DNA from 3 places in the Geodermatophilus sp. CPCC 206100 genome. Region 3 is predicted to be linked to each of the others. Evidence: riboswitches for the same ligand, from Rfam matches in the RefSeq annotation. Region 3 holds a riboswitch; each other region holds the start of a gene.

Region 1 (9,526 bases), on a different contig from region 3:
GGTCGCGGCCGCGGCGTGGACCGCGTTCGCCGTCTGGGCCACCCGGCACTCCTGAGCGAGGGCGCCCGGCTGCCCGACGGCAGACTGCGGGACATGGAGCTCCCCGCAGCGCTGTACGAGCCGGTCGACGGCGGCTACCGGGCCACCGCGCTGACCATCGGCCCGTGGGACCCCGGACTGCAGCACGCCGGCCCGCCCGCCGCGCTGCTGGCCCGCGAGGCGGAGCGGTCCACCGGGATCCCGGACGGGCAGTTCCGGGCCCTGGAGTGGCGGTTCGCGCGCGGCTCGTTCAACGCGCCCGGCCCGGCGGCGGCCTGGACCCGGACCCGGTGCGCCCTCGTGGCCGGCGAGCCGATGACGCCGCTGCAGCACCTGCTGGTCATGACCGACGCCGCCAGCGGCATCTCCGCCGTCCTGGACTGGACCCGGGCGAGCTTCGCCAACGTCGACCTGAGCGTCGCACTGACCCGGCCGCCGGCCGGGGAGTGGCTGGGGGTGGACGCCGCGACGACGATCGGCCCGGCGGGCGCCGGCCAGTGCTTCGCCGACCTCCACGACGCCCGCGGGCGGGTGGGCCGCTCCACGCAGTCGCTGTTCGTCGAGCTCCGGTGACGGGGGCCGCGCTGGCACCGCGGACGGCGGCCGGGGAGGCTGGGGACCGATGGATGCGCTGACCACACTGCTCGACTGGCTCGCCGGCCGCGGGCTGGAGATCGTCCTCATCATCATCGGCTCGGTGCTGCTGGCCCGGTTCGTCGCCTGGGTGGGCCTGAAGATCACCGACCGCATCGACGCGGAGGCCACCGGCGGCGACGCCCTCGTCCGCTCCGAGGCGGCCAAGCACCGGCACTCGCTGACCCAGGTGCTCACCTGGACGCTGATCGTGCTCATCTACGCGATCGCGGTCTTCTTCGTCCTCGACCGGGCCGGCATCCCCATCGGCGGGCTGGTCGCGCCGGCGACCGTGCTCGGCGTCGGCCTCGGCTTCGGAGCCCAGCGGATCGTCGGCGACGTCCTGGCCGGGTTCTTCATCATCACCGAGCGGCAGTACGGCTTCGGGGACGTCGTCTCCATCCAGGTGGTCGGCGGCGGGGACCCGGCCACCGGCACCATCGAGGACGTCACCCTGCGGGTCACCCGGCTGCGCTCCCCCGACGGCGAGGTCGTCACGCTGCCCAACGGGCAGATCGTCAAGGTGGTCAACCTCTCCCGCGACTGGGCCCGCGCCGTCATCGACGTCCCGGTGCCGACGACGACGGACGTCAACCGGGTCAACGAGGTCCTCCGCGAGGTCGGCGCCGACGCCTTCCGGGACGAGCGGATGCGGCCGCTGCTGCTCGACCCGCCCAGCGTCATGGGCGTGGAGACCCTCGACCTCGAGCAGGTGAACGTCCGCATGGTGGCCCGCACGCTGCCGGGCAAGCAGTTCGACGTCGGCCGCGACCTGCGCGCCCGCATCGTGCTCGCGTTCCACCGCGCCGGCCTGAACCTGCCGCCGCCGACGTCCCCCGTGCCGACCGGGGACGCCGAGGACGCCGGAGCCCGCGCCGGGGACGGCGCCCGGTGACCGGCCCCGAGAGCAACCCGCCGACCCGGGAGATCCCGGCGACGTCCCCGACGACGCCCTCGGTGAGCACCGCCCCGCCGGCCGGCGCCGAGCGGCGCCGGCGGTGGTGGTCGTTCGTGCCGCACCACCTGGGCCGGGCCCGCACCTCGACCCTGGTCCTCGCCGTCCTCTTCGTCGGGCTGCTGTCGCTCTACCTCACCGTCCGCCCGGACGTGACCGCGGTCGGCACCACCGTCCCGGTCGAGGAGACCGCCCCGGCGCCCGTGGTGCCGCTGCCGGTCGAGCCCGAGCCGACCGAGCCGACCGAGCCGGCACCGACGACCCAGCCCGCGCCGACGACGACCCCGACGCCGCCCGCCGGGACGACGACCAGCGCCCCGGCGGAGCAGACCACCGACGCCCCGACCGGGGAGCCCACCGGCTCCGGGCCCCCGACGAGCAGCGCCCCGGTGGAGCCCGGGACACCGGCTCCCGAACCCGGCAGCCCGGCCACTCCCGCCACGCCGACGCCGTGACGGGGGCCACGACCGCACACGGGCGGGGGACTCGGCGCGCCAGGCAGGCTCCCCGCAGGGCAAGATCGTGCACCCCGCACCTCTGATCACGAGGCGCAGCTGGAGGGAGAGCTCGTGTCCAACCGTTCCCTGACCCGGCCGGGCCGGGCCGCCGCCGCGACCGTCGCCGGCCTCACCCTGGTCCTCGCCGGCTGCGGGGAGGACTCCGGCGGCGACGCCGGTGGCAGTGGCGGCGGCGGTGGGGCGGCGGCCACCAGCGAGCCGCTGCCCAGCGTCGAGGCCGACGACGCGCTGGCCGCCCTGGTGCCCGCCGACGTCGCCGAGGACGGCGCCCTCACCGTGGGCAGCGACACCAGCTACGCGCCGAGCGAGTTCCTCGCCGAGGACGGCGAGACGATCGTCGGCTTCGACGTCGACCTGTTCACCCTCGTCGCGCAGAAGCTCGGGCTGGAGGCGCAGTTCCAGACCGCCTCGTTCGACTCGATCATCGCGGGCGTGGGCTCGGGCCGGTACGAGGTCGGGGTCTCCTCGTTCACGATCAACGCCGAGCGCCTGCAGGAGGTGAACATGGTCAGCTACTACTCGGCCGGCACCCAGTGGGCCACCAAGGCGGGCAACCCCGACGGCGTCGACCCGGACGAGGCCTGCGGCCTGACCATCGCCGTCCAGCAGGGCACCGTGCAGCTCGACGACGTCACCGCCCGCTCCCAGGCGTGCGAGTCCGCCGGGCAGGACCCGATCACGATCAACCAGTACGAGCTGCAGAGCGACGCGACCGCCGCGATCGTCTCGGGCGCCGCCGCCGCCGGCCTGGCCGACTCCCCGGTGATGGCCTACGCCGTCCAGCAGACCGGTGGCCAGCTGGAGCTGCTCGGCGACATCTACGACGCCGCGCCCTACGGCTACGTCATCCCCCAGGACCAGGCCGAGTTCGCCCAGGCCGTCGCCGACGCCGTCCGGGCCCTGATCGACGACGGCACCTACGCCGAGGTCCTCGAGCGCTGGGGCGTGGAGGACGGCGCCATCGACGACCCGACGGTGAACCCCACCGTCGGTTGACCGGAGCCCCCAGCCATGGCCGCCGAGGCCCCTGACACCACCCGGCCGGCACCGCCCGAGCACATCGCGGCGGTGCCGGTCCGGCACCCGGGACGGTGGATCGCCACCGCCGTCATCGCGGTGCTGGTCGCGATGTTCGTCCACATGCTGGTCACCAACCCGGTGTTCCAGTGGGACTTCATGCTCGACAACATGTTCAGCGCGCCGGTGCTCCGCGGAGCCCGGACGACGCTGCTCATGACCGTCCTCGCCATGGCGCTGGGGGTGCTGCTCGGCATCGTCCTCGCCGTCATGCGGCTGTCGCCGAACCCGGTGGTGTCCGGCGCCGCGTGGACCTACATCTGGTTCTTCCGCGCCATCCCGCGCATCGTCCTGCTGTTCTTCGTCGCCAACCTCGGCGCGCTCTACGGCACCTACGAGTTCGGCATCCCGTTCGACCAGCAGATCATGGGCTGGCTGGGGCTCTCCGGGGACATGCGCTTCCTCGGCCTCGACGGCAACCAGATCTTCGCCGGCTTCACCGCGGGGCTGCTCGGCCTGGTGCTCTCCGAGGGCGCCTACATGGCCGAGATCGTGCGGGCCGGCATCCAGTCGGTCGACCCGGGCCAGGTGGAGGCGGCCAGCGCCCTGGGCATGAGCCGCGGCAAGGCCATGCGCCGGATCGTGCTGCCCCAGGCCATGCGGGTGATCATCCCGCCGACCGGCAACGAGACCATCGCGATGCTCAAGGACACCTCGCTGCTGATCGCCGTCCCGGTGAGCACGGAGCTCAACTTCCAACTGCGCGCCATCGGCAGCCGCACCTTCCAGATCATCCCGATGGCCGTGGCCTCGATCCTCTGGTACCTGGCCCTGGCCAGCCTGCTGATGATCGGCCAGCACTTCCTGGAGAAGCGGTTCAGCCGGGGCTTCGGCAGCCGGGAGACCCGCGCGCAGCGGGCCGCCCGCGAGGCCCGCGAGGTGGGGAGCTCGAAGTGAGCAGCGCGGTGCAGCCCATGGTGCGGGCCGAGGGGGTCTGCAAGTCCTTCGGGCACGTGGAGGTGCTCAAGGGGATCGACCTGGAGGTCGCGCCCGGCGAGGTGGTGTGCGTGATCGGCCCCTCCGGGTCGGGCAAGTCGACCTTCCTGCGCTGCATCAACCACCTGGAGAAGGTCACCGCCGGGCGGCTGTGGGTGAACGGGCACCTGGTCGGCTACCGCGAGCGGGGCGGCAAGCTGCACGAGCTGCGCGACAAGGAGGTCGCCGCGCAGCGCCGAGACATCGGCATGGTCTTCCAGCGGTTCAACCTCTTCCCGCACAGGACCGCGCTGGAGAACGTCATCGAGGCGCCCACCCAGGTGAAGGGCCAGCGCAAGGAGGAGGCCCGCCGGCGGGGGGTCGAGCTGCTCGGGCGCGTCGGGCTGGGCGACCGCGTGCACAACTACCCGAACCAACTCTCCGGCGGCCAGCAGCAGCGCGTCGCCATCGCCCGGGCGCTGGCCATGGAGCCGCAGCTCATGCTGTTCGACGAGCCGACCTCGGCGCTGGACCCGGAGCTGGTCGGCGAGGTCCTCGACGTCATGCGCGGGCTGGCCGAGTCCGGGATGACGATGGTGGTCGTCACGCACGAGATGGGGTTCGCCCGGGAGGTCGGCGACTCCCTCGTGTTCATGGACGACGGCGTGGTGGTGGAGGCCGGCCACCCGCGCGAGGTGCTCGGCAACCCGCAGCACGCCCGCACCCGGGCCTTCCTCTCGAAGGTCCTCTGAACCGGTGTTCCACGGGGGACGTCGGCCTGCCTAGGATCACGCCTGGCTCACGAGAGGCAGTGCAAAGCACCTGGCTGGCTGCCCGGCAACCTCGACTCCGTCCGAGGTGCTCCAGGGGAAGAGCCGGCTGGCCGGCGTCCGCCGTCCGGCAAGGACGGAGCTCCTCGCGCGCCGCGGGGTCTCCCGATCGAGAGGAGACCGGCGCATGACCGACCCCCAGAGCTGGAGCTTCGAGACCCGGCAGATCCACGCCGGCACGAGCCCCGACCCGACCACCGGGGCCCGTGCCCTGCCGATCTACGCCACCACCGCCTACCAGTTCCGCGACGCCCAGCACGCCGCGGACCTGTTCGCGCTGGCCGAGATGGGCAACATCTACACCCGGATCATGAACCCGACGCAGGACGCGCTGGAGCAGCGCGTGGCGTCGCTCGAGGGCGGCGTGGCGGCGCTGGCGGTGTCGAGCGGGCAGTCGGCCACGACCCTCGCGCTGCTCAACGTCGCCGAGTCCGGCGACCACGTCGTCGCCTCCGCCTCCCTCTACGGCGGCACCTACAACCTGCTGCACCACTCGCTGCCCAAGCTCGGGGTGTCCGTCTCCTTCGTCGAGGACCCCGACGACCCGGAGAACTGGCAGTCGCTGGTCCGGGAGAACACCAAGGCCTTCTTCGCCGAGACGATCGGCAACCCCAAGGGCGACGTCCTCGACATCAGCGCGGTGTCGGAGGTGGCGCACCGCAACGGCGTCCCGCTCATCGTCGACAACACGATCGCCACCCCGTACCTCATCCGGCCGATCGAGTTCGGCGCGGACGTCGTCGTGCACTCGGCGACCAAGTACCTGGGCGGGCACGGCACCGTGATCGCCGGGCTGATCGTGGACGCCGGCAACTTCACCTGGACCGGCGGGAAGTTCCCCGGCTTCACCGAGCCCGACCCGACCTACCACGGCGTCGTCTACGCCGACCTCGGCGCACCCGCCTACGCCCTCAAGGCCCGCGTGCAGCTGCTGCGCGACCTCGGCCCGGCGATCTCCCCGTTCAACGCCTTCCTCGTCGTCCAGGGCATCGAGACGCTGTCGCTGCGCATGGAGCGGCACGTGGCCAACACCCTGCGGGTCGCGGAGTTCCTCGAGGCCCACGACTCGGTGGACCGGGTCAACTACCCCGGCCTGGCCTCGTCGCCGTGGCACGCGGCGCAGCAGAAGTACGCCCCGCGGGGCGCCGGCGCCGTCCTCACCTTCGAGCTGCACGGCGGGGTGGAGGCCGGCAAGCGCTTCGTCGACGCGCTGGAGCTGCACAGCCACGTGGCCAACATCGGCGACGTGCGCAGCCTGGTCATCCACCCGGCGTCGACCACGCACTCGCAGCTGACCCCCGAGGAGCAGCTCACCACCGGGGTCACCCCGGGCCTGGTCCGGCTGGCGGTCGGCCTCGAGGGCATCGACGACATCCTCGCCGACCTGGAGGCCGGCTTCCGCGCAGCGAAGGGCGCCTGACCGTGGGCGGGGCCCGGGTCGCCCCCTGGGCCCCGCCCCGGCCCGGCGGCTGGCGTGAGGGGGATCCGGTCGGCGACCGGCGGTTCCTCGACCTGCCCGGGCCGTTCGGGCTCGAGCTGGGCGGGTCGCTGCCGGCCGTGCGGGTCGCCTACGAGACCTGGGGGACGCCGGCGCCCGGCGGCGGCAACGCCGTCCTCGTCGAGCACGCGCTCACCGGCGACAGCCACGTCACCGGCCCCGCCGGGCCCGGGCACCCGACGCCGGGCTGGTGGGCGGGGCTGGTCGGGCCGGGGGCGCCGCTGGACACCGACCGGCTGTTCGTCGTCTGCGCCAACGTGCTCGGCGGCTGCCAGGGCACGACCGGCCCGTCCTCGGCCGCTCCGGACGGCGCCGCGTGGGGGTCCCGCTTCCCCGCCGTCACGGTGGGCGACCAGGTGCGGGTGGAGGCGGCCCTGGCCGACGCCCTCGGCGTCGGCCGGTGGACGGCGGTGCTCGGCGGCTCGATGGGCGGCATGCGCGCGCTGGAGTGGGCGGTCGCCCTGCCCGAGCGGGTCGAGGCGCTGTTCTTCCTCGCCTCGGGCGCCGCGGCCACCGCCGACCAGATCGGCACGCAGACCACCCAGCAGGCCGCCGTCCGCACCGACCCGGCGTGGGCCGGCGGGGACTACCTGCCCGGCCCCGGGCCGGTGGGCGGGCTCGGGGTGGCCCGCCGGATCGCGCACCTGACCTACCGCAGCGCCGACGAGCTGCAGCAGCGCTTCGGCACCGCCGTGCAGGGCGACGGCCGGTTCGCCGTGGCCTCCTACCTCGACCACCACGCCGACAAGCTGGCCGGCCGCTTCGACGCCGGCAGCTACGTCGTCCTGACCGAGGCCATGAACACCTGGGACGTCGGCCGCGGCCGCGGCGGCACCCCGGCGGCGCTGGCCCGGGTGACCGCGCGGGCGGTGGTGGCCGGGGTGGACAGCGACCGGCTCTACCCGCTGGCCCTGCAGCACCAGGTGGCCGACGCGCTCGGCGTCCCGCTGCGGGTGATCCCCTCGCCGTACGGCCACGACGGCTTCCTCATCGAGCTCGACGCCGTCGGCGCCCTGGTCCGCGAGCTCCTCGCTGACTGAGACTCAGTCCATGGCGTCGCCGGGGGTCAGCCCGGCCGGCGGCAGCGGCTGGCGGACGACCGGCCGGACCCGGCGGGCCGCGGGCAGCCGCTCGGTGTAGCTGGCCGCGTTGCCGCGGATGTGCGCCAGGTCGTCCTCGGTGGCCTGGCGGATCACCTTGGCGGGGATGCCCGCGACCAGCGACCCCGGCGGCACCTCGGTGCCCTGGGTGACCACCGCGCCCGCGGCGACGATCGACCCGGAGCCGATGTGGGCGCCGTTCATCACGACGCTGCCCATCCCCACCAGCACGTCGTCGTCCACGAGGGCGCCGTGCAGCACCACGTTGTGCCCCACGGTCACCCCGCGGCCGATGACCAGGGGGGACCCGGGGTCGGAGTGCAGGGTGCAGCCGTCCTGGATGTTCGAGCCCTCGCCGATCTCGATCACCTCGTGGTCGGCCCGGGCGACCGCGCCGTACCAGATGCTCGACCGTGGCCCCATGGTCACGGCGCCGACGACCACGGCCGTCGGCGCGACGAAGGCGTCCTCGTCGATCTTGGGGGCGCCGAAGTCCAGCTGCGCGATGTAGTTCTCCGCCACGCCGGTCAGCACAGCACAGGAGGGCCGTGCGCGCACCGGTCGAGCGCACGGCAGGATCAGCGCATGGCCCTGACGCTCCCGCCCCTGCCCACCTCGGTCGTCGGGAGCCTCCCGCAGCCCGGCTGGCTCCTCGACCACGACAAGCTCGCCCACCAGACGCCGCCGCGGGTGCGCGCGCGCGAGCTGTGGCGGGTGGCGCCGGAGCTGCTCGAGGAGGCCCAGGACGACGCCACCCGGCTCGCCGTCCGGTCCCAGGAGACCGCGGGGCTCGACATCGTCACCGACGGCGAGCAGCGCCGGGAGTCCTACTCCAACCACTTCGCCACCGCGCTGGAGGGCGTGGACGTCGACCAGCCGGGGTCGGTCATCAACCGCTCCGGCAAGCCGATCCCGGTGCCGCGCGTGGTGGGCGAGATCCGCCGTCCGCAGCCGGTGCAGGCGCGCGACGTCCGCTTCCTGCGGGCGGTCAGCGACCGCACCGTGAAGATCACCGTGCCGGGGCCGTTCACGATGGCGCAGCAGTCGCAGGACGAGCACTACGGCGACGGGCGGGCGCTGGCGATGGCCTACGCCGAGGTGGTGCGGGCCGAGATCGCCGACCTGTTCGCCGCCGGCGCCGACATCGTGCAGATCGACGAGCCGTGGCTGCAGGCGCGCCCCGAGGTGGCCCGCCAGTACGGCGCGGAGGCGGTGACGCGGGCCGTCGAGGGCGCGGCGGGGCCGGTGCACCTGCACCTGTGCTTCGGCTACGCGGCGATGGTCTCCGAGCGCCCCGAGGGCTACTCGTTCCTGCCGGAGCTGGCCGACACCCCGGTCGACACCGTGTCGGTGGAGACCGCCCAGTCGCACCTGGACCCGGCGCAGCTGCGCCCGCTGCGGGGCAAGGGCATCGCGCTCGGCGTGCTCGACCTGTCCACCCCCGAGGTGGAGACGCCCGAGGTGATCGCCGACCGGGTGCGCCGCGCGCTGGACGACGTCGACGTCGAGCGGCTGGTGCTCTCCAGCGACTGCGGGCTCAAGTACCTGCCCCGGGAGTCGGCCGCCGGCAAGATGCGCGCGCTGGCCCAGGCCGCCGAGGTGCTGCGCGGCGAGGTCTAGGCCGGCTCGCCCCACTCGGCGAGGAACGCCTCGGCGTCCATCGAGTCCAGCTGCTCGCGGACGAAGCGCAGCAGGTCACCGGGCAGCACCGGGTCCGCGGCCGGCACCCGCAGCGCCTCGGCGCCGTCGGCGCGCCGTCGCACCACGACGTCGCTCACCGTCGGCGCCGGGAGCAGGCCGCTGACCAGCTCGGAGAGGAAGGCACCGGCCACCCGCAGCGTCCGCTGCACGCGGCCGCCCGGATGGGGCTCGAGGTCGGCGACGTACAGCTCCGCCGCCCGGACGTCGTCTCGCTGGGCACTCACGGGCTCAGCTTGCCCCATCGGCGGGGCTGAAGACGT
Region 2 (9,526 bases), on a different contig from region 3:
GGCGCTGGTGGCCCTGGTGCTCACCGGGCTGGTCGCCGGCGGCATCGCGTTCGGCTTCGACGCGATCCAGACGCCCATCGGCGTGACGCTCGGCCAGGGGGAGGGGCTGCTGCGGCTGGCCGGGATGGTCGGCTACCTCGCCGTCCACCTGCTCGTCGTCGGCACGCTGGCGTTCTGGTTCTCCACGATCACCGACGCCCCGCTGGCCGCGGTCGGCGGCGCGGTGTTCACCATGTTCGTCTTCGCGATCCTCGACCAGGTCGAGCAGCTGGGCGCCATCCGCGACTGGTTCCCGACCGCGGAGGAGTTCGCCTGGACCGACCTCCTGCAGACCCCCGTCGACTCCGGGGACCTGTTCCGGGGCGTCGTCCAGTCGCTGGTGTACGCGGCGATCTTCACCGCGCTGGCCTTCCGCCACTTCGCCCGCCGCGACGTCACCTCCTGAGCAGACCCGTCGGTTTCCGCGGAAACCGACGGGTCAGAGACTGGCGCGGACGGCCTGGGCCCAGCCCTCGCCCATCGGCTCGTCGGTGACCGTCACGTTGGGGACGGCGGCCAGCAGCTCGGCCATCCCGTCCACGCGGGCGCCGTTGGCGGTGATCCACAGCCGGCCGACGGCCGGGGCCATCTCCAGGTCGCTGACGCTGTCGCCGATCGCCACGGCGGCCTCTGGCGGGAGCCCGCGCCGGTCGAGGTCCCAGGCGATCGCGGCGCCCTTGGAGATGCCGCGCGGCATCAGGTGGTAGACCCGGGGCGGCAGCGCCTCGGGGGCCAGCGTCATGCGGGACGTCGCGGGGACCGACCCGTTGTCGTTGAGGGTCAGCCACCCCAACCCGCGCCCGGCCAGCGCGGCGTCGACGGCGAGCGGGTCCACCCGGCCGCGCAGCAGCGCGTCGGTCGTGTGCGTGGCGTGCCACGGCGCGTGCCACTCCAGCCGGCCGGGGTGGGCGGCGATGAGGTCCTCGACGACCCCGAGCTCGGCCATCACCTCCATGGGCGCGCGGCCGGCGTGCTCGGCGGGCAGCTCGCCGGTCAGCCGGTGCACGCCGCGGCCGCCGTCCCAGCCGACCACCGAACCCAGTTCGGCGATCGCGCCGTCCGCGGCGAAGATGCGCGCGGCCTCCACCACCTGCTCGAAGGTGCGCCCGCTGACCAGCACGAGGGCGACGCCGGCCCGGTGCAGGTCGAGCAGGGCCGCGGCCGGATCGGCGGTCAGGTCGCGGGTCGCGGTGTGCCAGAACGACCCCCGCGGGCCGACCATCGTGCCGTCGAGGTCGGTGTAGACGACGCGTGCCGGGGTCACCGGGACATCCTGGCGTCCCGCCCCCCCACCGCCCCCGGTCACCCCGTCGGCGCGCGGCAGGTGTCCACGGCGAAGGTCTCCAGCTGCCGGCGGACGTCGTCCGCGGGGGTGAGGACGACGGTCCGCGGCGCCGCCTCCCCGACGGCGAGGACGAGCCCGATCAGGCCGGTCGTGTAGCTCTCGCCGAGCGCGTGCGGATCGCACCGGGCCGGGACCATGCGCAGGGCGAGGTCCACCGTGGGCTGCCGGTCCAGGGTGGGCAGGGGGCCGACGGCGGAGATGCTGTAGATCGTGTTGGGCGCGGTCCCCGTCACCCGCACCGGCTCGCTGCCGCCGACGCGGCGGAACCGGACGTCGACGTCGAGGGCCGGCCCGGCGGGGGGCCCCGCCGGCCGGACGCCGACCACCTCGATCGCCACCTGGCGGTACAGCTCCTGCTCGGCGCAGTCGGACGCGTGCAGCCTGCGCACGAGCCCGCCGTCGTCGAGGGGGACGGTGACCTCCCGGCGGGCGCCGGTGCCGTCCCGCACCCGGACCCTCGCCGACGGGGCCGACGGCGCTCCCGCGCAGTCGCTCGCGCCCGCGACCACGGGCAGGTCCAGCGGCGTGCCGGGACGGAGCTCGGCGTCCCGCGGGTCGGCCGGCGCGGTGGGCAGGCCGTCGACCACCAGCTCGAGGGCCTCCACCACCAGGCCGCCGGTGTCGGCGGTGAGGCGCACCTGCAGGCGCCGGCCGGCCACGTCGCGGCGGAACTGCAGGAGGCTGCCGCTCAGCCCGCCCGGTTCCGGCTGGGCGGAGGAGCGGCTCGCCGACGGTCCCGCCGCACCCGGGTCGGCCGCCGGCCCGGTCTCGCAGGCGGCCGTGGCCAGGACCAGCAGGCAGGCGACCGCGAGCCGGCTGCCCCGGGCGACCAGGTGCACGGAGCACCCCTCCTCTGCGGTCCGGACCGCTGGATCGTGGGCGCCCCCGGCCGCCGGGTCAACGGGCTCCGGCTCCGGCCCGACCCCGGGTCGCCGCTTGCCGTGCGGGTACAGTCGGCCCGTTCCACTCATCCAGAGGGGCAGAGGGACACGGCCCGATGAAGCCCCGGCAACCGCCGTCCGCGCACCGCGCGGCGGAAGGTGCCAATTCCGTCCCGCGCGGCTCGACGGCCCGGTGCGGGGAAGATGAGGAGGTAGTCGTCGCATGACCCTGACCGCTCCCGGTTCTGTCCAGGCCGACTCCAGCGCCGGCGGCCCCATCCCGCCGTGTCCGGCCCGCGGGCTGGTGTGCCGCAACTGCGGCGCCACCTTCGGCCTGGTCGCCGAGCACGCCTGCGCCGAGTGCTTCGGCCCGCTCGAGGTCGACTACGACCCCGAGCTCATGCGGGCGGTCACTCGCGAGCAGATCGAGGCCGGCCCGCAGAACATCTGGCGCTACGTGGCGCTGCTGCCGGTCGGGCAGGACCCGGCCGGTCGCGTCTCGCTCGACCCGGGCCTGACCCCGCTCGTGCGCGCGGACCGGCTCGCCGCGGAGCTGGGCATCACCGGTGGGCTGTGGGTGAAGGACGACTCGGCCAACCCGACCCACTCGTTCAAGGACCGGGTGGTCAGCCTCGCGGCCACCGCCGCCAAGCGGCTGGGCTACACCAAGATCGCCGCCGCCTCGACCGGCAACCTGGCCAACTCGGTGGCCGCACACGCGGCGCGGGTCGGCATCCCGTCGTTCGTGTTCATCCCGAGCGACCTGGAGCCGGGCAAGGTCGTGCAGTCGGCGGTCTACGGGCAGACCCTGGTGGCCGTCGACGGCTCCTACGACGACGTCAACCGGCTGACCAGCGAGCTCGCCGAGACCGACGAGTTCGAGGACACCGCCTTCGTCAACCAGAACGTGCGGCCGTACTACGCCGAGGGCTCGAAGACGATGGGCTACGAGATCGCCGAGCAGCTCGGCTGGCGGATCCCGGCCCAGGTCGTCATCCCCATGGCCTCGGGATCGCTGCTCACCAAGGTGGACAAGGCCTTCCGCGAGCTCACCGCCGCCGGGATCGTCGAGGCGAGCGAGTGGACGATCTTCGGCGCCCAGTCGGCCGGCTGCGACCCGATCGCCACCGCCTTCGACAACGGCTGGGACGTCGTCAAGCCGGTCAAGCCGACCGGCATCGCCAAGTCGCTGAACATCGGCAACCCCGCCGACGGGCCCTACGCCCTCGACGCGATCCGGCGCACCGGCGGAGCCGTGGGCAAGGTGGGCGACGAGCAGATCGTGCAGGGCATCCGCGACCTCGCCCGCACCACCGGCGTCTTCGCCGAGACCGCCGGCGGGGTGACGATCGCGGTGCTCCGCCAGCTGGTCGAGGACGGCCGGCTGGACCCGGCGAAGGAGACCGTCGTCCTCAACACCGGCGAGGGGCTCAAGACCCTCGACCCGCTGGAGCCGGTCGTCGGCCCGACCCACCGGGTGGAGCCGTCGCTGAGGTCGGTGCGGGCCGCGGGCCTCATCGGGTGACCGAGTAGCGTTCGCGGCGAACCCGGACGGGGGACGGCGTCCCCCGTCCGGTGAACGCGTGGGTGAGGTTGCTCTCACCTCGCCTTTCGTGCTGTACGTTCTGCCGCGGTTCGCGTTCCACGTTCGTGTTCGACGGGCGGAAGAGCGAGACCCGGCCCCTGGTTCGGGGGTCGTCCGCCGCACGAAACGTGGGAGCACACGTGGCACAGGGCACCGTGAAGTGGTTCAACGCCGAGAAGGGCTTCGGCTTCATCGCCGTCGACGGCGGTCAGGACGTCTTCGTCCACTACTCGGCCATCCAGATGGACGGCTACAAGAGCCTCGACGAGGGCCAGCGGGTCACCTTCGAGGTCGTCCAGGGCGAGAAGGGACCGCAGGCCGACGGCGTGCGCACCGCCTGAGTCCCGACGTCCCGCCGAGGCCCGGTTCCCCGCGAGGGGGCCGGGCCTCGGTCGTGTCCGGGGGCCTGGAACAGCGGCCGCCCACCCCCCGTTCTTGCACTCGGCAGGGTCGAGTGCCAGACTCTCGGTTGGCACTCGACAGTGCCGAGTGCCAATCAGGTCGGATGCGGTGAGGCACGGGTGTGTGGGCCGACGGAGTGCCCAACCACCGGTGTCGTCCGTCGCGGGCGCCGAACCCGGCCGTGCAGCGATCCATGCATGGAGGACATCACCACATGGCCAAGATGATCGCCTTCGAGGAAGAGGCTCGCCGCGGCCTCGAGCGCGGGATGAACACCCTCGCCGACGCCGTCAAGGTGACCCTCGGTCCCAAGGGCCGCAACGTCGTCCTCGAGAAGAAGTGGGGTGCCCCCACCATCACCAACGATGGTGTGAGCATCGCCAAGGAGATCGAGCTCGAGGACCCGTGGGAGAAGATCGGCGCCGAGCTGGTCAAGGAGGTCGCCAAGAAGACCGACGACGTCGCGGGTGACGGCACCACCACCGCCACCGTGCTCGCCCAGGCCCTCGTCCGCGAGGGGCTGCGCAACGTCGCCGCCGGCGCCAACCCGATGGCCCTGAAGAAGGGCATCGAGAAGGCCGTCGAGTCGGTCACCGAGTACCTCCTCTCGACCGCCAAGGACGTCGAGACCAAGGAGCAGATCGCCGCCACCGCGTCGATCTCCGCCGCTGACCCGGCCATCGGCGAGCTCATCGCCGAGGCGATGGACAAGGTCGGCAAGGAAGGCGTCATCACCGTCGAGGAGAGCAACACCTTCGGCCTCGAGCTCGAGCTCACCGAGGGCATGCGCTTCGACAAGGGCTACATCTCGCCCTACTTCGTCACCGACGCCGAGCGCATGGAGGCCGTCCTCGACGACCCGTACGTGCTCGTCGTCAACAGCAAGATCAGCTCGGTCAAGGACCTGCTCCCGCTGCTGGAGAAGGTCATGCAGTCGGGCAAGCCGCTGGCCATCATCGCCGAGGACGTCGAGGGCGAGGCCCTGGCGACCCTGGTCGTGAACAAGATCCGCGGGACCTTCAAGTCCCTCGCGGTGAAGGCCCCCGGCTTCGGTGACCGCCGCAAGGCCATGCTGACCGACATCGCCATCCTCACCGGTGGCCAGGTCATCAGCGAGGAGGTCGGCCTCAAGCTGGAGTCCGCCGGGACCGAGCTGCTCGGCCGCGCCCGCAAGGTCGTCGTCACCAAGGACGAGACGACGATCGTCGAGGGCTCCGGCGACAGCGACCAGATCGCCGGTCGGGTCAACCAGATCCGCGCCGAGATCGAGAAGTCGGACTCCGACTACGACCGCGAGAAGCTGCAGGAGCGCCTGGCCAAGCTGGCCGGTGGCGTCGCCGTCATCAAGGCCGGCGCCGCGACCGAGGTCGAGCTCAAGGAGCGCAAGCACCGCATCGAGGACGCGGTGCGCAACGCCAAGGCCGCCGTCGAGGAGGGCATCGTCGCCGGTGGTGGCGTCGCCCTGGCGCAGGCCACGGCCGTCGCGTTCGACAAGCTCGAGCTCACGGGTGACGAGGCCACCGGTGCCAACATCGTGCGCGTCGCGCTCGAGGCGCCGCTGAAGCAGATCGCCATCAACGCCGGCCTCGAGGGTGGCGTCGTCGCGGAGAAGGTCCGCAACTCGGAGACCGGCTGGGGCCTCAACGCCGCCAGCGGCGAGTACGTGGACCTGGTCGCCAACGGGATCATCGACCCCGCCAAGGTGACCCGCTCGGCGCTGCAGAACGCCGCCTCGATCGCGGCGCTCTTCCTCACCACCGAGGCCGTCATCGCCGACAAGCCGGAGAAGGCCGCCCCGGCCATGCCGGGTGGCGACGGCGGCATGGGCGGCATGGACTTCTAAGAGGACCACGTCGCCCCCCACGACACGCTCCGCGCGCCGTGGGTCCCTGCGACGTAGCCCCAGTCCGTCACCTGCAGGGGCGGTCCGCTTCGGCGGGCCGCCCCTGTCGGCGTCCGGCGGAGCGGCGGCGCTCAGTCCCCGCCGTCGCCGAGCAGCCAGCCGCCCGGTCCGGCCAGGGCCTGCGCCTCCGCCGGTCCCCACGAGCCGGGTGCGTACCGGTGCACCGGCGGGCGGTCCTGCGCCAGCGGGGCGAAGGCCGCCCACGCGCTGCGCAGCCCCGCGCTGCTGGTGAACAGGGAGCGGTCGCCGATCAGGACGTCGTGCAGCAGTGAGGCGTAGGGCGGCAGCGGCTCCCCGCCGGGGACGTCGGCCAGCTCCAGCGTCGCGGTGGCGCGGGCCAGGGCGAGATCGGGACCGGGCCGCTTGGCGACCAGCGCGAGGTCCACCGCCCCGGAGCCGGACAGCGACAGAGACAGCACGTTGCCGTGCCCGGGGATCGCCTCGACCGGCCCGTCCGGCTTGCGCAGCAGCAGGCTGACCCGCTGCTCGCTGGCCGCCATGCGCTTGCCGGTCCGCAGCACGAACGGCACGTCGCGCCACCGGTCGGTGTCCACCCACAGCCGCGCGGCGACGAAGGTGTCGGTCGCCGAGTCGTCGGCCACGCCGTCGATGTCGGTGTAGCCGTCGAACTGGCCGAGCACGACCTCACCGGGGTCGAGCGGGCGGAAGGACGACAGCACGGCCTCCCGGGCCTGCAGCAGGTCGGCGGGGGAGAAGCTGGCCGGCGGCTCCATCGCCACCTCGGCGGCCAGCTGGAACAGGTGGGTCACCAGCATGTCGAGGGCCGCGCCGGTGGCGTCGTAGAACTCGGCCCGCTGGGCGACGTCGAGGTCCTCCGGGACGTCGATCTGCACCTGGGACACGTGCTCCCGGCTCCACAGGTGCTCGAACAGCCCGTTGGCGAAGCGCAGCACGTGGAGGTCCTGCGTCCCCTCCTTGCCCAGGAAGTGGTCGATCCGGAAGACCTGGTCCTCGTCGAGCACCGACAGCACCAGCTCGTCGAGTTCGGCGAAGGACTCCGGGGAGGTCCCGTAGGGCTTCTCGTAGACCACCCGGGCGCCCTCGGTCAGCCCGTGCTCCTGCAGGCCCCGCGTCAGCCCGTCGAACGCCGACGGGGGGACGGCGAGGTAGTGCACGAGCTGCGGGTCCCCGCCGAGCTCGTCGCGGGCCTCCGCGAGCACGTCGAGCAGGCTCCCGGGGTCGGACTCCGCGAAGCCGCCTCCCGCGAAGCGGAGCCGGCCGGCGAACTCCTCCCACGCGCCGTCGTCCAGCGGTCGGCCGAACTCCTCGACGGCGTCGTGAGCGAGCTCGGCGAAGTCGGTGTGGGAGACGTCGCCGCGGCCGTTGCCCACCAGCCGCCAGTCGGCGGGCAGCAGACCGCGCTCGGCGAGCTGGGCGAAGGCCGGCAGCACCATCCGCCGGGACAGGTCGCCCGTGGCGCCGAAGAGGACGAAGACGGTGGGCGGCAGGTCGGTCACGGGGTTCCTCTCGGGCCGGGGGTTCCCGGCACCTCCTGCCCCGTCGCCGCCGGTGTCACCCGTCCGGTGCGCGTGGAGCCGGGCCCGCGAGGGGTAGGGAGACCGCGTGGCGGTGGTCATCGGGACGTCGGGCTGGCAGTACCGCGACTGGCGCGGGCGCTTCTACCCGCAGCGCCTGCCGCAGCGGCTGTGGCTGGAGCACCACGCCGCCCACTTCGCCACGGTGGAGAGCAACAACGCCTTCTACCGGCTGCCCGAGCGGACCACGTTCGAGGCCTGGCGGACCCGCACCCCCGACGACTTCCGCTGGGCGGTCAAGGCCAGCCGGTTCCTCACCCACGTGAAGCGGCTCCGAGAGCCCGAGGAGCCGGTCGGCCGGCTGATGGAGCGCGCGGCCGGGCTCGGGGAACGGCTCGACGCCGTCCTGCTGCAGCTGCCGCCGACGCTCAAGGCCGACGTGGGCCTGCTGCGGGACTGCCTCGCGCAGTTCCCGCCGAGCACCCGCGTGGCGGTCGAGCCGCGGCACGACAGCTGGTGGACCGACGAGGTCCGGGCACTGCTGGAGCGCTACGGAGCGGCGCTGTGCTGGGCCGACCGCGCCGAGCAGCCGGTGGCTCCCCTGTGGCGGACGGCCGGGTGGGGCTACCTGCGGTTGCACACCGGCGCCGACGGCTGGGGCTACCCGGTGGAGACCCTGCAGCTGTGGGCGGAGCGGCTCGCGGCGACCTGGGCAGCGGACGAGGACGTGCTCGTCTACTTCAACAACGACCCGGGCGGAGCCGCGGTGGTCGACGCGGTGGCCTTCGCCGAGGCCGTGCGCCGGACCGGTCGCAGCCCGTCCCGGGTGCCGACCCCCGAGCAGGCCTCGGGCCTGGCCTGGGACGCCGCGTAGCGGACCCCGGTCACTCGTCGTCGCGGTCGCGGTCGTCCCCGCCGTGCCCGGAGCGGTCGCCCTCGGCGGCCCGCTCGGCGTCCCGGCGGGCCCGCTCGCCGGCCTCCCGCACCTCCTCCGCCGCCTCCTCGGCGGCGCGCTGGGCGTCCCGGCGGGCCCGCTTCTCGGTCTCGCGCAGCTCCTCGGCGGCCTCGCGGGCCTCCTCCGCTGCCTCCTCGGCGGCGCGCTGGGCGTCCCGGCGGGCTCGCTCCTCCGCCTCGCGGGCCCGGCGCTCGGGGTCGTCCGAGCGGCTCGCGCCGGTGCTGGGCGCGGCGGCGCCCGCGTCCCCACGGCCCCGGTCGGGCGTGCCGTCGTCGTCGGAGCCCTCGTCGTCGGTGCTGTCGTCCCCGGAGCCGTCGAGGCCGGAGTCGTCGGTCTCGCCGGCGTCCCCGCGGCCCCGGTCCGGCGTCCCGTCGTCGTCGGTCCCCGGCCCGGTCGGCGTCGCGGCGGCGGGGACCTCGCCGGGGTCGGCCCCGGGACCGTCGCCGGGGCCGTCGCCGGGTCCGTCGAGGCCCGAGTCGTCGGTCTCGATCGGGTCGGCGGTCGCGTCGTCGGAGGACGGCACGCCGAAGGGGGTGACCGCCTCGATGGCGCCGGCCACGCCGTCCTGGACGGGGGCGGGCAGGACGCCTGCCGCGCCGGCTCCGGTCACGCCGGCGACGGCGATGCCGAGGCCGGTGGCCACCTGCGCGACGGTGGAAGCGGATGCGCACTTGGCGGCCAGTGCGGTGATGCCGGAGAGGAGGAACACGGTCGGCTCCCTGCGGGGTCGGTGGGTGGAGTCACTCCACTCATCGGCAGCGCCGACCAGAACTTCAACCTTTGAGGACCTTGGTCCCGTCAGACACGCAGGACGGCGGGGTCCTCGGCGTGCCGGACCCCGAGCGCGTCGGCCGCTCGCCCGAGCACGTCCTGCACGGCGAGGGTGTCGGCCAGGGGCATGACCGCGCTCTCGGTGCGCC
Region 3 (9,526 bases):
GTCCCGCGGACCGCCCGGCCCGTTACCGTCGGGACGTGCGCGCCGAGGACGACGACAGCCAGCCCGCGGCCGGGAGCAGCGACGCCACGGTGGGCCAGATGCTCCGGCGGCTGCACCAGCGGCAGTCCCGGGTGCTGGACCTGGGACAGATCTACGGGCTCACGCGCCCCCAGTTCTCGGTGCTGGGCGCCGTGGTGGGTGTGCCCGGCGTCGACCAGCGCGGCGTCACGACGGCGACCTTCGTGGACAAGTCCACCGTGGCCGACATCGTCACCCGGCTGGCCGAGAAGCAGCTCCTGGTCGTGTCCCGGAACCCGGACGACCTGCGGCGCGACGAGCTGCGGCCGACACCGGCGGCGATCGCGCTCGTCTACGAGTCGGCACCGCTGATCCTCGAGGGCAACGAGCGCGTCCTGAGCCCCATCCCGCTGGCGCAGCGCGAGGAGTTCCTGCAGCTCCTGCGGGCGACCGCGCACGCCGGGCGCACCGAGGTGCCGAAGGACTACGTCAACCCCAGCCCGGACGGCGTGCGCCCGCCGATCAACGTGCACTGGGGCCTGGGCCGGCTGCTGCGCGGGTCGCTGCAGCGCCACGGCCGGTTGTGGTCCCGGCACGTCCCCGCGGTGACGCACGTCCAGTGGCTGGCCCTGAGCGCGCTGCTGGGGGGCACCGACATCGACCAGCGCACGCTGGGCGAGCTGATCAGCCTGGACAAGGCGAGCCTGACCGACATGCTCGACCGCCTGGCGCGTCGGCGGCTGGTCCGGAAGCTGCGCGACCCCGCCGACGGCCGGCGCCGGGTCCTCCGCGTGACGGAGGAGGGGCGGGACCTGCTGGACCGCGTGGCCCCGCTGGTGCGCGAGGTCGACGCCGACTACCTCGAGCCGCTCGGTCCCGAGCAGCGGTCGAGGTTCGTCCGCGGACTGCGGCGCCTGGTCGAGGCCGACGCCGACGATGGCGGAGCCCCGGCCGGAGCACCGACCCTGGTCGGCGGGGTCTCCTGACCCCTCCCCTGCGTGTCCCGGGAACTCCCCTCGGGGCCGGCCGGCGAGTCGCTCGGTACCGGTCTTGACACCCTCCCCCGCGCGACCTACATTTCAGCCGCGGCCGAAAGTTCGTACGCGGACTAGATGTTCCGACACCGGCGAGTTGTCGTATCGGGGCGTCCGACCTGCGTCAGGAATGCCTTTCGTGGGCTCTGCTGGACACCTCCCTGCAGAAGCGCACGGACGGCGATCCGCAGCCCGGTCCGCCGAGGACCGGGGGCCGCAGCTACGCCATTCTCGCGGCCGGCGGGAGAAGAGCGACCGCTTCCGCCCCGCGCCAGCACGTGACCTCCGAGCCGTGCCGCTGCCCACCTCGTGACAGCGCACGGACGACCTTCTGCGAGAGGAACCCAGGCATGTCGACCGAGAGTCTCGAGAGCAAGATCCAGCGCATCGGGAGCCCGGTGCGGATGCTGCGGGAGGCGCCCGCCAAGCGCTTCAAGTTCCCGTACCCGGCCCAGCACACCAACTGGCAGGACGAGCAGGAGGCCATCCACCAGACGGCCGTGCTCTTCGACCAGTCGCACCACATGACCGACGTCTACTTCCGGGGACCGGACGTGACGCGCCTGCTCTCGGACACCGGTACCAACAGCTTCGCCACGTACGGCCGGGACAAGGCCAAGCACTTCGTGACCTGCAACGAGAACGGCCAGATGATCGGCACGGCCGTCCTCTTCGGGCTCGAGGAGGACGAGGCCAACCTGGTGGGACCGGCCGCGGCGGCGAACTGGGTGCAGTACCAGGCCGAGACCGGCGGCTACGACGTCGAGATCGTGCGGGACGAGCGCACCGCCGACGACAACTCCCAGCGGCTCACCTTCCGCTACGAGATCGAGGGCCCCAACGCCCAGCAGATCCTGGAGAAGGCCCACGGCGGCCCCATCGAGGCGGTCACGTTCTTCGCCATGACCGAGTTCACCGTCGGCGGGGTCCCGGTCCGGGCGCTGTCGCACACGATGGCCGGCGTCCCGGGCGCCGAGAGCATGGGCATGGAGATCTGGGGCCCGGCGTCCGAGGGCATGCGGTTCCTGGACGCGCTGCTGGCCGCCGGCGAGGAGTTCGGCCTGGTCCGCGGCGGCGCCCTCGCCTACTACACCGGCAGCATCGAGTCGGGCTACCAGGCCCAGCCCACGGCCGCGGTCTACACGGGCGAGGGGCTGAAGGCCTACCGCGAGTGGCTCCCGGGCAACGGGTACGAGGGCACGCTGTCGGTCGGGGGCAGCTTCCGGTCCGACGACATCGAGGACTACTACGTGACCCCCTACGACTTCGGTTACGGGCACCTCGTGAAGTTCGACCACGACTTCATCGGCCGCAGCGCGCTCGAGCAGATCAGCGACCAGCCGCACCGGCGCAAGGTGTGGCTGCGCTGGAACGAGCAGGACGTCGCCCGGGTGTACGCCAGCAGCCTGTTCGACGGGGAGAACCGGGCGAAGTACCTCGACACCCCCCTGGGGCGCTACGCCCGGGTCCAGACCGACTCGGTCCTGCTCGACGACCGCCTCGTGGGCATCTCCAACATGTGCGGCTACACGGTCAACGTGGGCGCCTGGATGTCGGTGGCCATGGTCGACGAGACGGCCGCCCAGGACGGCACCGAGGTGACGCTGCTCTGGGGCGAGGAGAACGGCGGAACGGCCAAGCAGGCCGTCGAGCGCCACGTCCAGACGACGATCCGCGCCACGGTGAGCACGCGGCCGCCGGTCCGCTGAGCGCCGTCGCCTACCCCGGCGACACCCCGCGGGGCCATCACGGGCGCTGGTCCCCAGCGCCCGCGGTGGCCCCGCCGTCGTGCGGACGGCCGGCCTCCCCCGGGACCGCCGGTCAGGCCGACAGCCGCTCCGGCGCCCCCGCGCTGAGCCGCAGCCCGGCGGTCGCCAGCGCGGCCACGAGCCGGTCGGCCCGTTCCCGGAGCAGCCCGGAGGCCGCGGCGTCGAGCGCATCGGAGCCGTCGTCCAGGCACTGCGCGAGCAGGGCCAGCACCTCGGGCGGCGGGCCGGCGGCGGGCCGCGTGCGGGCGGGGATGCGCGTGACCATCCCGCAGGCGCAGGACCCACCGGCCTTCGGGGCCAGGTGCTTGCCTCCGGGACACCTACCAGCTTCGACCATCGCCGAACTCAACTCCTCCGTGGGGCTGGCCCGGAACGCCATCCGTGTGGGCCGCGTCCCAAGAGTCCCGCCAGCCCCACCAGTCACACGGCCCGGCGCACCCGTGCGTGTCCAGATCGTGACGTCGGCCACATCCCGGGCTCACCCCTCCCCGCACGACCAGCGCGCCTTCCGCGACACGGAACGCGCGTTGACGCGGGTCGAGTTGACCCTCTCGCCGATCCGCCCCTAGCCTGCGTCCAGGTCTTGAGTGCCAGTGACGAGCCCCGGCTTGCTGGCCGGCAACCCTCCACTGCGGCGGGGTGCCCCGGGTGACGACCTGGCCCTGCACCCGCAGGGCAAGCGCAGGAGCGTTCCGCCGTCCCGGTCGTCCTGTGCTCCGCAGCGACGTCGAGGAGACGCCCGTGCCCCCCAGCACCCGGCTGCCCCAGGCCGGCGGCCCGCACCCGCCGGACCAGCACGCCGATCGGCCGTTCTCCGTCCGGGACCACGGGGCCCGGACGGCGCGAGCGACCCGCGGGCACCGGTCCCCCGCCATCGGGGACCTGCTGGCCGAGGGGCCGACGTTGTCCTTCGAGTTCTTCCCGCCCAAGGGGGCCGACGGCGAGGCCCAGCTGTGGACGGCGCTGCACGAGCTGGAGCGCCTGCACCCCTCGTTCGTCTCGGTGACCTACGGGGCCGGCGGCTCCACCCGGGACGGGACCCTGGCGGTGGCCGAGCGGATCGTCCGCGAGACCACGATGACGCCGCTGGCGCACCTGACCGCCGTCGAGCACAGCGTCGCCGAGCTGCGCGACGTCATCGACCGGCTGGCCGCCGCCGGCGTGCGCAACGTGCTCGCCCTGCGCGGTGACCCGCCCGGCGCCGATCCGCAGGCGGCGTGGGTCGCCCACCCCGACGGGCTGCGTCACGCCGCCGAGCTGGTGGAGCTGGTCTCCGCGTCGGGCGACTTCTCGGTGGGCGTCGCCGCCTTCCCGGAGGGCCACCCCCGCTCGGCGGACCGCGCGAGCGACGTCGAGTGGTTCGTGGCCAAGTGCCGGGCCGGCGCCGACTTCGCGATCACCCAGATGTTCTTCCGGGCCGAGGACTACCTGCGGCTGCGCGACGAGGTGGCCGCCCGCGGCTGCGACGTGCCGATCGTCGCCGGGGTGATGCCGGTGACCGACGTCCGGCAGATCGCCCGGATCGTCCAGCTCTCCGGCCAGGCGTTCCCGGCCGAGCTGGCCGCGCGGTTCGCCGAGGTCGAGGGCGACCGGGCCGCGGTGCGCGCCCTCGGCGTCGAGGTGGCGACCGAGCTGTGCCGGACGCTGCTCGGGGAGGGGGCCCCGGGCCTGCACTTCATCACGATGAACCGCGCGGCGGCGACCCGCGAGGTGTGCGCGGACCTGGCCCGGAGCGGGGACCTCCCGGGCGCCGGGTCGGCCACCGAGGACGTCGCCTGAGGAGCGCGGCCGGTCCCGGTCGGAGGCCGTCGTGCGGCACCTCCGACCGGGACCGCCCGCCTCACTCGAAGACGACGGTGCGGTTCCCGCGGATGATGATGCGGTTCTCGGTGTGCCAGCGGACCGCGCGCGCCAGCGCCCGGATCTCGGCCTCCCGGCCCCGCGAGGCTAGCTGGTCGGGGCTCAGCGAGTGGTTCACCCGGAGCATCTCCTGCTCGATGATCGGGCCCTCGTCCAGGTCCGCGGTGACGTAGTGCGCCGTCGCCCCGATGAACTTGACCCCGCGGGCGTGCGCCTGGTGGTACGGGCGGGCGCCCTTGAAGCTCGGCAGGATCGAGTGGTGGATGTTGATGGCCTGACCGTTGAGCTCCCGGCACAGGGTGTCCGAGAGGATCTGCATGTAGCGGGCCAGGATGACCAGCTCGACCCCCTCCGAGCGGACCATCTCCAGCAGCTCCGCCTCGGCCTCGGGCTTGGTCTCGCGGGTGACCGGGATGTGGCGGAAGGGGATCTCGTAGAAGTCGGCGATGCCCTTGAGCGTCGGGTGGTTGGACACGATCGCGACGACGTCGAGGTTGAGCTCGCCGATCGAGTTGCGGAAGAGCAGGTCGTTGAGGGCGTGCGCGTACTGGCTGACCATGATGATCACCCGCTGCTTCCGGGAGGCGTCGTCCAGGCGCCACTCCATCTGGTAGCGCTCGGCGATCGGCTGGAGGGCCTCGCGCAGGGCGGGGAGGTCCAGCGGGGCACCGTCGACGTGCGCGAACTCGACGCGCATGAAGAACATGCCGCTCGTGAGGCTGTCGAACTGGTGGCTCTCCACGATGGTGCACTGCTCGTCCACGAGCAGTCCGGACACCGCGTGGACGATGCCCGGGGCATCCTCGCAGGACAGCACCAGGACACCGTGCTGAGCGTCGGCGGGCCGCGTCATTGCGCCTCCAAACTCGGTGGATCGCGAGGCCGGTTGGTCGGCCGTGGTCAGGTCGTGGCCGCCGTCCCCGCGGAGAACCCTGCGACGAGGCGGTCCCAGAGGGAGGTTAAGGGGCGGGGGCTGTGCCGGCATGCCGCAGATGACCCTCGCGCACCGGCGAACGTGCCGGCCGGACCGCGACAATCGACGTAGCCGGGAGCCGGCCGACGGGCGGTCGCGCCGCCCCTGGCACCGTGTTGCTCCCTGCCCGGAGTCCGGGCACCCTGTGCCGGTCGGCGTTGCCGCAGGGGCGGCGCCGCCCCGAGAACCCCGGAGGACGAGTGGCTGCGATGTACGCCCGATCCACCACGATCCACGGCGACCCGCGGTCGGTCGAGCAGACGACCACCTACGTCCACGACGAGGTCATGCCCACGGTCCGGGCGCTGGACGGCTGCGTCGGCCTGTCCATGCTCGCCGACCGCGCGACCGGCCACTGCATCGTCACGACGTCCTGGCGGGACCGGGCGGCGATGGACGCCAGCCGCGACGCCGTCCGGGAGACCGCGGAGCGCACCGCCGAGCTGCTCGGCGGCACGCCGGACGTGCAGGAGTGGGAGATCGCCGCGATGCACCGGGTGCCCGAGGCCGACAACGGGGCCGTCTCCCGCGTCACCTGGCTGCGCAGCGCCCCGGACGCGGTCACCCGCGCCGTGGACGCCGTCCGGTTGTCCCTGATGCCGAAGCTGGAGGACCTGCCCGGGTTCTGCAGCGTCAGCGTCATGGTGCGCCGCGCCGAGGGGCTGACGGTGGCCGCCGTCTCCTACGACACCCGCGCGAGCCTCGAGCAGGCCGCCGAGGGCGCGCGGGAGTTCCGGGAGGAGTTCGCCCCCGCCATGGGCATCGAGGTGCTGGAGACCGCCGACCTCGACGTGGCGATCGCGCACCTGCGCGTCCCCGAGACGATCTGACCGCCCCGGGGACGCGCGGTCAGCGCGGCGCGCCCGGCAGGGCCGCGTCCAGCCGGGGGTAGACCCGCCGGACGTTGCCCTCGAAGACCGCGGTGCGGGCGTCGTCGTCGAGGGCCGAGGCCTCGACGTAGCGCCGGGTGTCGTCGTAGTACTGGCCGGTGCGCGGGTCCTTCCCGCGGACGGCGCCCACCATCTCGGACCCGAACAGGACGTTCCGGGTGTCCACCACGTCCAGGAGCAGGTCGATCCCGGGCTGGTGGTAGACGCAGGTGTCGAAGTAGACGTTGCCCATGACGTTGGACTCCACCGGCGGCTGCCCGAGCATGTCGGCCAGCCCCCGGTAGCGGCCCCAGTGGTAGGGCACCGCGCCCCCGCCGTGCGGGATGACCAGCCGCAGGTCGGGGAGGTCGGCGAACAGGTCGCCCTGTACCAGCTGCATGAAGGCGGTCGTGTCGGCGTTGATGTAGTACGCCCCGGTCGCGTGGAACACCGGCGTGGCCGACGACGAGACGTGCACCATGGCCGGCACGTCGAGCTCGACCATCGCCTCGTAGAACGGGTACCAGCTGCGGTCGGTGAGCGGCGGGGAGGTCCAGAACCCGCCGCTCGGGTCGGGGTTGAGGTTGCAGCCGACGAAGCCGAGCTCCTCCACGCAGCGGCGCAGCTCGGCGACCGACGCCTCGAGGTCCGCACCGGGCGACTGCGGCAGCTGGCAGACCGGGACGAAGCGGCCGGGGAACAGCGTGGCCACCCGGTGCACGAGGTCGTTGCTCCGGCGGGTCCACTCCAGGCTCACCGCCGCGTCACCCACGTGGTGGGCCATCGCCGAGGCGCGGGGCGAGAACAGCGTGACGTCGATGCCCCGCTCGTCCATCAGCCGCAGCTGGCTGGACTCGATCGTCTCCCGGATCTCGTCGTCGCTGATGGACGGGTAGGCCGGGGGCGTCGTCCCGGCCTCCCAGGCCGCGACCTGCTGCGTGCGCCACTCCGTGTGCGCGGCCGGCGCGGTCGTGTAGTGGCCGTGACAGTCGATGATCACTTCTGCTCCGTCTGCCAGGCGACGGTCAGCTCGTTCCGCCGACCGAAGCGCTCGAGGTGGTCGCCGAGGACGCGCTGGATGCGGGACAGGGTGTCCTCGTCCGGCGCCTGTGCCCGCAGCGTGAGGACGCCGTCGCCGACGACGACCGTGCCGACGCCGTCCCCGATGGACGCCGAGGACACCGCACCGTCGGTGCGCCAGGTGAGCCGCCGGCCGGTGTGCTCGACCAGCTGCTTGGCGTAGCGGGCGGGGGCGTCCGTGGCCACCGCGGCGGTGGCGGCCAGGGTCGCCGGGGGGCGGTCGCGCAGCTCCACGAGGAGGTCCCGCGCCGCGGCGGACACGCGGGCCGGGACGCCGAGCTCCTGCAGCTGCTCGGTGGCGGCCGCCATCTCGTCGGCCCGGCGCCGCGCGTGGGTGGCGGTGCCGTCGACGAGCCGGTCGACCGTGCGCTCGTCGAAGGACGCCAGCTCCGCGGCGATGTTCCCGCGCAGCCAGTCGGCGCAGCCCGCCACCTCCGCGCCCCGCAGGGCCTCCACCACCGCGGCCGCGAGCCCCTTGTAGAAGACGCTGCGCAGCAGCTTGCGCGAGATGGCGGTGCCCACCGGGCCCGGCTGCACCTCGACGTCCGCGCCGAGACCGGCGAGGAGCTCGGCGTACCGGCCGGCCGCCTCCCCCGACACGAGCATCGGCGTGCGCAGGCCCTTGCCCGGGACCGGCGACATCAGCGCCACGTCCACGACCGGGACGTCGCGCTCCGCCGCCCGCTTCGCCAGGGCCACCTTCAGCCCGGGGCTCGCGGTGTTGAGGTCGGCCCACAGCGTGCCCGGGCGCAGCGCCGGCAGGGCGTTCTCCAGCGCCGTCATGGCGTCGTGCGAGCTGTTCAGGCTGAGCACCAGGTCGGCGTCGGCGACCGCCTCGGCCTCGCTGCCGCGCGGCTGCACGCCGTCGACGCGGATGCCCTTCGGGTCGTAGCCGCGGACGTCGGCACCGGCCGCGACCAGGTCGCGGCCGATCTCCGACCCCGCCTCGCCGAGCCCGAGCACCGCGACCGGCACGGTCACGTCGCGGTCCCCCCGGAGGAGTCCCTCGGGCGGGCGGCGAGCTCGTCGGCCAGGTTCTCCCCCACCGGCGGGGTCCCGTGGGTGTGGAAGGTCTCGATGGTCTTCAGGCCCCAGGCCTGGCCCTTGGCCCGCTCGGCCTCGCTCCAGTCGACCGGCTTCCAGTCCGGCGCGAAGACCAGGCGGGCGGCGGGGTTGTCCAGCTCGATCCGGTTGCCGGCCGGGTCCCAGATGTAGAGGAAGAAGCTCTGCTGGATGGTGTGCTTGTGCGGCCCGGTCTCGATGTGCACGCCGTGCTCGAGGGCGAGGTCGGCGGCCCGGATGACGTCGTCGCGGCTGTCGACGGCGAAGGACAGGTGGTGCAGCCGGCCGGCCGTCCCGGTGTTGTCCTTGGTCCAGACGACGTCGTAGCCCTTGTTGGTGAACGTCGTCCAGGTGCCGGCGATCGTCCCGTCGTCGAGCACGATCTGCTCGGTGATCATGGCGCCGAGGGCGTCGACGAAGAAGTCCCGGTTCTCGACCGGGGTGACGCCGAGGTAATTGATGTGGTCGATCCGCCGCACGCTGACGCCGCGGCCGGGGTAGGCCTGCGCCTGGTTCTTCAGCGCCGGCTTGAGCCGGCCCTGCGGCTGGAACCACTCGCTCTCGTAGTAGAGGCCCATCTCGTGGCCGTCGGGGTCGGTGAAGACGTAGACCGGGCCGTAGCCGGGGTCGCCGTCCTGCCAGCCCTTGCCGAGGCCGGTCTTCTCGATCGCCTCGACCCGTCGCTGCAGCGCCTCGGGGGTGCCGGCGCGGAAGTTGGTCCGGCCCACGCCGGGCTGCTCGGCGGCGGTGAGCTTGATGGTGGTGTTCTCGTAGTCGTCCCACGCGCGCAGGAACACCGAGTCCCCGGCCGAGCCGTTCTCGGTCATCCCGAGGTAGTTCACGTAGAAGTCCAGGCACTCC

The links. A riboswitch is a leader RNA that binds a small molecule or an ion and turns the genes downstream of it on or off. The one in region 3 is predicted to bind S-adenosylmethionine.
Region 1: another riboswitch for S-adenosylmethionine. It lies ahead of PGN05_RS19080 (bifunctional o-acetylhomoserine/o-acetylserine sulfhydrylase); the one in region 3 lies ahead of metF (methylenetetrahydrofolate reductase [NAD(P)H]).
Region 2: another riboswitch for S-adenosylmethionine. It lies ahead of thrC (threonine synthase); the one in region 3 lies ahead of metF (methylenetetrahydrofolate reductase [NAD(P)H]).

Annotation. Positions count from the first base shown of each region.
Region 1 covers NZ_JAQISV010000043.1:32,580-42,105, forward strand. The annotation lists gene PGN05_RS19045 (hypothetical protein) at 1-55, shown strand, start outside; gene PGN05_RS19050 (hypothetical protein) at 94-612, shown strand; gene PGN05_RS19055 (mechanosensitive ion channel family protein) at 662-1,567, shown strand; gene PGN05_RS19060 (hypothetical protein) at 1,564-2,082, shown strand; gene PGN05_RS19065 (ABC transporter substrate-binding protein) at 2,197-3,141, shown strand; gene PGN05_RS19070 (amino acid ABC transporter permease) at 3,157-4,119, shown strand; gene PGN05_RS19075 (amino acid ABC transporter ATP-binding protein) at 4,137-4,889, shown strand; SAM riboswitch class IV at 4,935-5,050, shown strand; gene PGN05_RS19080 (bifunctional o-acetylhomoserine/o-acetylserine sulfhydrylase) at 5,095-6,387, shown strand; gene metX (homoserine O-acetyltransferase MetX) at 6,390-7,505, shown strand; gene PGN05_RS19090 (gamma carbonic anhydrase family protein) at 7,509-8,087, opposite strand; gene PGN05_RS19095 (uroporphyrinogen decarboxylase family protein) at 8,151-9,185, shown strand; gene PGN05_RS19100 (hypothetical protein) at 9,182-9,490, opposite strand; gene PGN05_RS19105 (helix-turn-helix transcriptional regulator) at 9,495-9,526, opposite strand, start outside.
Region 2 covers NZ_JAQISV010000020.1:104,658-114,183, reverse strand. The annotation lists gene PGN05_RS11715 (ABC transporter permease) at 1-445, shown strand, start outside; gene PGN05_RS11710 (HAD family hydrolase) at 479-1,303, opposite strand; gene PGN05_RS11705 (hypothetical protein) at 1,342-2,223, opposite strand; SAM riboswitch class I at 2,349-2,476, shown strand; gene thrC (threonine synthase) at 2,489-3,790, shown strand; gene PGN05_RS11695 (cold-shock protein) at 3,991-4,191, shown strand; gene groL (chaperonin GroEL) at 4,467-6,095, shown strand; gene PGN05_RS11685 (glucose-6-phosphate dehydrogenase) at 6,227-7,633, opposite strand; gene PGN05_RS11680 (DUF72 domain-containing protein) at 7,740-8,525, shown strand; gene PGN05_RS11675 (hypothetical protein) at 8,536-9,315, opposite strand; gene PGN05_RS11670 (Gfo/Idh/MocA family protein) at 9,405-9,526, opposite strand, start outside.
Region 3 covers NZ_JAQISV010000012.1:21,751-31,276, reverse strand. The annotation lists gene PGN05_RS06815 (MarR family winged helix-turn-helix transcriptional regulator) at 36-1,004, shown strand; gene PGN05_RS06810 (aminomethyl transferase family protein) at 1,403-2,761, shown strand; gene PGN05_RS06805 (hypothetical protein) at 2,874-3,158, opposite strand; SAM riboswitch class IV at 3,401-3,509, shown strand; gene metF (methylenetetrahydrofolate reductase [NAD(P)H]) at 3,563-4,600, shown strand; gene purU (formyltetrahydrofolate deformylase) at 4,662-5,534, opposite strand; gene PGN05_RS06790 (putative quinol monooxygenase) at 5,864-6,484, shown strand; gene PGN05_RS06785 (amidohydrolase family protein) at 6,504-7,523, opposite strand; gene PGN05_RS06780 (DUF2218 domain-containing protein) at 7,520-8,584, opposite strand; gene PGN05_RS06775 (VOC family protein) at 8,581-9,526, opposite strand, start outside.